DNA from 2 places in the Cupriavidus sp. KK10 genome. Region 1 is predicted to be linked to the other one. Evidence: predicted binding sites of a transcription regulator. Region 1 holds the regulator's gene; the other holds the start of a gene.
The links. The regulator LexA, encoded in region 1, represses DNA repair genes until DNA is damaged. The targets are predictions, from matches to a motif close to ACTGTATNNNNATACAGT.
Positions count from the first base shown of each region.

Region 2: the regulator LexA is predicted to act here: its motif matches at 1,492-1,509, upstream of KB879_RS01885 (ATP-dependent helicase).

Region 1 is NZ_CP073677.1:4,998,792-5,002,158, forward strand. It holds gene rpsF (30S ribosomal protein S6) at 14-388, opposite strand; gene KB879_RS23305 (asparaginase) at 507-1,499, opposite strand; gene lexA (transcriptional repressor LexA) at 1,758-2,411, shown strand; gene KB879_RS23315 (hypothetical protein) at 2,522-2,692, shown strand; gene KB879_RS23320 (hypothetical protein) at 2,732-3,109, opposite strand; tRNA gene KB879_RS23325 (tRNA-His) at 3,168-3,243, opposite strand; gene KB879_RS23330 (hypothetical protein) at 3,350-3,367, opposite strand, start outside.
Region 2 is NZ_CP073677.1:366,848-370,214, forward strand. It holds gene KB879_RS01885 (ATP-dependent helicase) at 1-1,452, opposite strand, end outside; gene KB879_RS01890 (TlpA disulfide reductase family protein) at 1,603-2,139, opposite strand; gene KB879_RS01895 (thioredoxin family protein) at 2,252-2,758, opposite strand; gene KB879_RS01900 (hypothetical protein) at 2,907-3,367, shown strand, end outside.

The DNA.
Region 1 (3,367 bases):
CCGCAGTCCGCACTCAGGCGGCCTGGCCTTCGGTGGTCGTTTGCGCGGCCTTGCGGGCTTCTTCGCGCTGCACTTCCTTCATCATCGGCGAAGGTGCGGTCTCGGCCTTCTTGGTCTGCACGATCAGGTGGCGCAGGACGGCGTCGTTGAACTTGAACGCGTGTTCCAGTTCAGCCAGCGTTTCCTTGCCGCATTCGATGTTCAGGCAAACGTAGTGAGCCTTGGCCAGCTTCTGGATCATGTAAGCCATCTGGCGACGGCCCCAGTCTTCCACGCGGTGAACGTTGCCGTTCTGCGAGGTCACGAGCTGCTTGTAGCGCTCGATCATGGCCGGCACTTGTTCGCTCTGGTCCGGGTGGACGATGAAGACGATTTCGTAATGACGCATTGACGCTCCTTTTGGATTAGCCACCCGGGCGTCACGAGTCCGGTGTGGCAAGGTTGAATAGCCTTACATTATAGCGCGCGTATCGGCAAGTGCGCAAGCCGCTGTTTACACAGGCAAATCAGGCGTTGGCAATCAAGGCCTGCAGCCTCGCCGGATCCCGCGCCAGCCCTGCGTCGGCTGCTAGCGCCATGGCCAGCAGCACGCGCGCCTTATAGGGATTGAGGTCCGTTGCGGAAACAAAAGCCCCATCCGCCGGGCTGAGCTGGGGCGGAATCGCCACATGGCCGGCCCCGGTGCGGGAACTGCGCACCACGGCCACACCCGCGGCAGCGGCATCGGCCAGCGCCTCGGCCAGCACCTCATGCACCGAGCCATTGCCAGCGGCAGCCACCACCAGTCCGGCGACGCCCGCGCGGACCAGCGCATCCACAGCCACCCTGCCCGGCTGGGCGTAGCTGGCCACGATCTCCACCACCGGCCACGCCGTCGGCATCGGCCCAATCACCCAGGCCGCGCGCGGCGCGCGCGCGAAGCGCACGTAGTCATCCTGCACGAAACCCAGCGGCCCGCAGGCCGAGACAAAGGCATCGACCGCCGACGTGTGGGCCTTGGCCACATCCCGCGCAGCGTGGATCTGCTGGTTCAGCACCACCAGCACACCCTTGCCGCGCGCATCGGGATGAGCGGCCACGCGCACCGCATCCAGCAGGTTCAGCGGGCCATCGGCCGACAGCGACGTCGATGGCCGCATTGCCGCCGTCATCACCACGGGCACCGGACACGATTGCGTCAGGTGCAGCGCCATCGCGGTTTCTTCCAGTGTATCGGTGCCGTGCGTGATCACGATGCCGGCCACGTCGGGCTGCGCGGACCAGTGCTCAACCCGCGCCGCCAGCGTTTGCCAGAGCATGAAGGTCATGTCTTTGCTGTCGACCTGGGCCACCTGCTCGGCTTCGATGCGGGCCGCCGACTGCAGCGCGGGCACCGCTGCCAGCAACGACGACACCGGCACGGTCGCCGCCTGGTAGCGAGCGCTGCTGGCGGAGTTGCCGGCCGCGCCAGCGATGGTGCCGCCGGTGGCAAGTACGACGATGCGAGGCAATTGGGTCATGGAGGCGTGCAAAGAAAGTGGGAAAACAGGAATGCCGATTGTAACGGGCGCGCCCCGCCTCGCCGCGGGCCCGCGCTGGCGATCCACAAATCCATCCATGCGACACGCCCCAAAAATTCTGCTTGCGCTCAGGCCGATACTGTATAAAATCACAGCATACTGTTTAAACATACAGTGCCTGGCCAGCCGGATGCAGGATAAAGGATCGACCGATCCCTTACCCGGAATCCCCGCGGCCCCGCACGGAATGGCGATCCCATGGCGACCCTGACACCCCGGCAGCAGCAGATTTTCGATCTGATCCGCAACACGATCCGCCGCACCGGCTTTCCGCCCACGCGCGCCGAAATCGCCGCAGAATTCGGCTTCTCATCGCCCAATGCCGCAGAAGAACACCTGAGGGCGCTGGCACGCAAGGGCGTGATCGAATTGACCCCGGGCGCCTCACGCGGCATCCGCCTGAAGGTGGCACGCAGCGATTCGGAAATGCCTGACCAGTTTTCGTTGCCGATGGCCGGCGTGATGCAGCTGACGCTGCCGCTGGTGGGCCGCGTTGCTGCCGGCAGCCCGATACTCGCCGCCGAGCATATCGACCGCCAGTACCAGGTCGACGCCTCGGTCTTCGACGAACGCCCCGATTACCTGCTGCGCGTGCGCGGCCTGAGCATGCGCGATGCCGGCATCCTCGATGGCGACCTGCTGGCCGTGCGCCGCGCCAGCGAAGCCGCCAACGGCAAGATCGTGGTGGCGCGCCTGGGTGATGACGTGACCGTCAAGCGCCTGCAGCGGCGCGGTGGCCATATCGAACTGATCGCAGAAAACCCGGACTTCACCAACATCATCGTGGAGCCTGGCGAGGAGTTCTCGCTGGAAGGCATCGCCGTCGGTCTGATCCGATCTTCCGGCTTCTAGCCGGGCACCGCAGGCAGCGAGCCTGCGCGGGCCCACCCGCTTCCATTGCTTTGCAGACGCCACCCGGCTTGCCGGGTGTTGACCCCGCTTTGCCCAAAAGAGGTGCCACCATGCCGCAAATCCACCAAGTCGCCGCCCGTCGCCCGGTCAAGCCCGTGCCGTTCCGCCAGAGCAAGGGCGTACGCGTCTACCAGGGTACGCAGCGCCGCACCATGGTCGGCAGCATGGCGGCGATCTGCCGCATGCTTGAACTCGAAACCGCCGAAAAGCTGGCTGCCTGAACCCTGCGGGCGCAGCCCGCGTAGCCGTGGGCCCCGCCCTCAGCTACGCACACACGCCTTGGCTTCGGCTTCCAGCTCCTGCGGCGTCAGCTGCGGGAACCACGTATCGCTCTTGCGCAGTTCCAGAGCCGTACCATCCGGCTTCGCCGTCAGCGAAATCAGATAGGCGTATCGGTATTCACCCCCAGACGTGGTCTGGCCGATGCGGATCTCAGTCTGGTTCTTCGCCGGATAGTTGATGACCGCGGCGTCATCGCCCAGATTGTTGCGCAGGCATTTCGCAACATCGCCCATCGTTGCTGGCGTGAACAAGCGCATGGGCGCACGCGCGCGAATGTCCTTTTCAGAAGTACCGGTGGCACACCCTGCCACCATGGCTGCCATCGCTACGCCAATCACTGCCGCTCGAACAGACATACCATCCCCGGGGAATGCAAAACGGCGCCCTCGCGAGGCGCCGTTCTGGAAAATGCTTTGGGGTGGCTGATGGGACTCGAACCCACGACGACAGGAATCACAATCCTGGACTCTACCAACTGAGCTACAGCCACCGTAGAAGTCATCAGCGCGTTACGTTGCTGATCGACGAAAACCAAGATTATACAAACAGTTTTCCGGGATGGCTAGTATCCGGCACAATTTTTTTTAGATAAAAGCTCAGGTTCGGGACGGGCT
Region 2 (3,367 bases), 2.0 Mb from region 1:
CCAGGCGGGCGCGGCGGCCGGCGGCGGCTCGAATTCCTCCAGCGAGAACAAGGGCTCGGTGGCCAGCGCCATCGCATCCAGCACGCGCGCCGCGGTTTTGGGGCCGATGCCGGGCAGCAGCTGCAGCGTGCGGAAGCCCGCCATGCGGTCGCGCGGGTTTTCCAGCCAGCGCACCACCGCCAGCACGTCCTTGACGTGGGTCGACTCCAGGAATTTCAGTCCGCCGAACTTCACGAACGGGATATTGCGCCGGGCCAGCTCGATCTCCACCTGCGCACTGTGGTCGGCGGCGCGGAACAGCACCGCCTGCGCCATCAGCGTCAGGCCGGCCTCGCGCCGCGCCAGCACCTGCTCGACCACGTAGCGGGCCTGGTCGGCCTCATCGTTGACCACGATCACGCCGGGCTTTTCGGCCGAGGCGCGCTCGGACCACAGGTCCTTGGTATAGCGCTCGGCCGCCAGCCCGATCACGGCGTTGGCGGCCTGCAGGATCGGCTGCGTCGAGCGGTAGTTTTGCGACAGCGTGACCTGCTGCGCGGCCGGCGTGAATTGCGCCGGGAAGTCCAGGATATTGCGCACGGTAGCGCCGCGGAAGGCGTAGATCGACTGCGCGTCGTCGCCCACCACGGTCAGGCCGCGGCCGTCCGGTCGCATGGCCAGCAGGATCGACGCCTGCAGCGCATTGGTGTCCTGGTATTCGTCGACCAGCACATGGTCGAAGCGCGCGCCCATGTCCTGCGCGATGGTGGGCTCGGCCATGGCCTGCGCCCAGTACAGCAGCAGGTCGTCATAGTCCAGCACATGCTGCTTCTGCTTGGCCTCGACATAGCCGGCGAACAGGGTGCGCAGCGCATCGGCCCACATCGCGTAGCGCGGGAACTGCTGCCTGAGCACGTCTTCCAGCAGCGCCTGGGTGTTGACCACGCGCGAGTAGATCGACAGGCAGGTTTCCTTCTTCGGGAAGCGGCTGGCGGTCTCTGACAGCCCCAGGTCGTGGCGCACCACGTGCATCAGGTCGGCGGCATCGCCGCGGTCGCTGATGGTGAAGGCGGGCGACAGGCCCAGGGTCTCGGCGTATTCGCGCAGCAGGCGCGCGCCGATGGCGTGGAAGGTGCCGGACCATTGCAGCGCCGCGCGCCCCGCGCCGGTCTGGGTGCCGAGTGCCTGGTCGACGATGCGCTCGACGCGCCGTCCCATCTCGGCCGCGGCGCGGCGCGAGAACGTCAGCAGCAGGATGCGGCGCGGATCGGCACCGGCCAGCACCAGGTGCGCGACCCGGTGCGCCAGCGTATTGGTCTTGCCCGAGCCGGCGCCGGCGATGATCAGCAGCGGCGCGTCGCTGCCGTGTTCCACCGCGGCGCGCTGCTCCGGGTTGAGCCGGGACAGGTAGGCGGGGACGTCATCGGCGTCAGGGGCCGCGAGGTCGGCGGCGGGGGCTAGGTCCAAAGTCACAGGCGGGGCTCGGGGAAGGCTCAGAAAAGGCTGGCGCCAACTGTATATCCATACAGGGATGTCGCGCAACCTGCTGCCCTGGCGATCGTGCCTAAAAACAAAAAAAGGTGCTCAATGAGCACCTTTTCACTGCGGTTGCCGCCGGGAGCGTTACGCGGACTTTGCCAGCGCGCCATCCAGCAGCTTGTGCAGTGCATCCCACTCGGGCTCGCCCACATAGCGCTTCAGGATGCGACCGTCCTTGTCTACCACGAAGGTGGTCGGCGTCAGCTGCACATTGCCGAAGGCCTTGGCCGCGGCGCCGTCGGAATCCATGGCCACCTTGAACGGCAGGCCGCGCGTCTTGGCGTAGTTCATCACATACATGGGCGGGTCGTAGTTCATCGCCACGGCGACGAATTCCAGCCCCTTGCCCTTGAACTGCTCATAGGTGCGGACCATGTCCGGCATTTCCTTGACGCAGGTGGCGCAGCTGGTGGCCCAGAAGTTGATCATGTAGACCTTGCCCTTGAGGTCGGCGGTGCTGACCTTCTCGCCCGACAGCAGCGTGAAGGTGGCCGCCGGGGCCGTATTGGCCGGCGACAGCGCGCGGTAGCCGAACCAGCCCAGCAGCGCGAGCACGACCACGGCCACGACGATGGGCCAGGGCTTGCGGGAGGTTTTGATGGCAGGGGCAGCAGTGGTCATGGAATCCGGGTCAGGCAGGTTCGGGTCAGCATTGGGACATTCTAATGCCGCGGGCGTTCGCGCGCTGCGCGGGGCCGGGCTGCGGCAATCTGCCGCAAGCGCGCCAATCCGTTCAGCGCCGGGTGGCGATGGCGGCGCGTGCCTGGTCCAGCGCCTGTTCCAGGTAGGCGCCGTAGAAATCCGGCTGCATGCCGCGCAGCGGGCCGGCGGCGGCGCGGCCCTGGCGGTCCAGGAACAGCACCGTGGGCGCCACCCGCACCTGGTGCGCCCGCGCCCACGCGCGCGCGGTAGTCAGGCTGCCGTCGGCATCGCGCAGCGGGGTGTCGGAGGTCATGTCGAGTTCGCGCACGGCAATCTCGCCGGCGGCGGCCTGCGGGCCGAGGTAGTTGCGGCGCACGGCATCGCAATAGCTGCAGCCCGGCATCGACACCAGCACCACCAGCGGCTCGCCGCGGCGCGCGGCCTCGGTGCCGTGGGCGGCCAGGTCGGTGGCCGGCGGCAGATGAGCGGGGCTGGCGGCGGCGGGCATGCTGGTTGCGGCTGCCAGCAACGCGCTCGCGGCCACCCAGCGCAGGCTGGTGGTGGCAAAGACGTGGCGGGCGATGCGGGCGGCAGGCATGGCAGGAACGTGGGGGCAGGGGGTAGTGGGAGCGGCGCGGCAAGCACTGGCGCGCCGCTTTCGGGATAATACCGGTTTCCGCCCGCAGGCGATGGCGCCCGCCAGCGCCGCCCGCAGCCTGTGCGCGCCGTCCCCCCATGGATTCCCGATGCGTCTTGTGCCGCCCCCGCCGAGCTTTCCTGCCGCTGTCCGCCGGCCGCTGCTGTGCTGTGCCGCCGTGCTGGCATTCGCCCTGTGCGCCTGTTCGCCGCGCTATGACTGGCGCACCATCCAGTCTGGCGAGGGCGCCTATGCCGCGCTGTATCCGGGCAAGCCCACCAGCGCCGCGCGCGACGTGACCATTGCCGGGCGCAAGCTGCCGATGACGATGGAAGCCGCGCGCGTCGACGACACGCTCTTCGCCGTGGGCGTGGTGACGCTGCCCGCCGATGACGAAGCCCTGCGGCGCGAGGCGCTGGCGGCGATGCAGGCCGGCCTGCTGGCCAACCTTGGCACGCCGTCGGGCGAGCCGCGCGCGCGGCCGGTCACCATGATGAGTGCCGACCGTCCGGGCCGCCCGCTTGCCGGCGTGGAAGTGCAGGCCAGCGGGGTGTCGCCGCAGGACCAGTC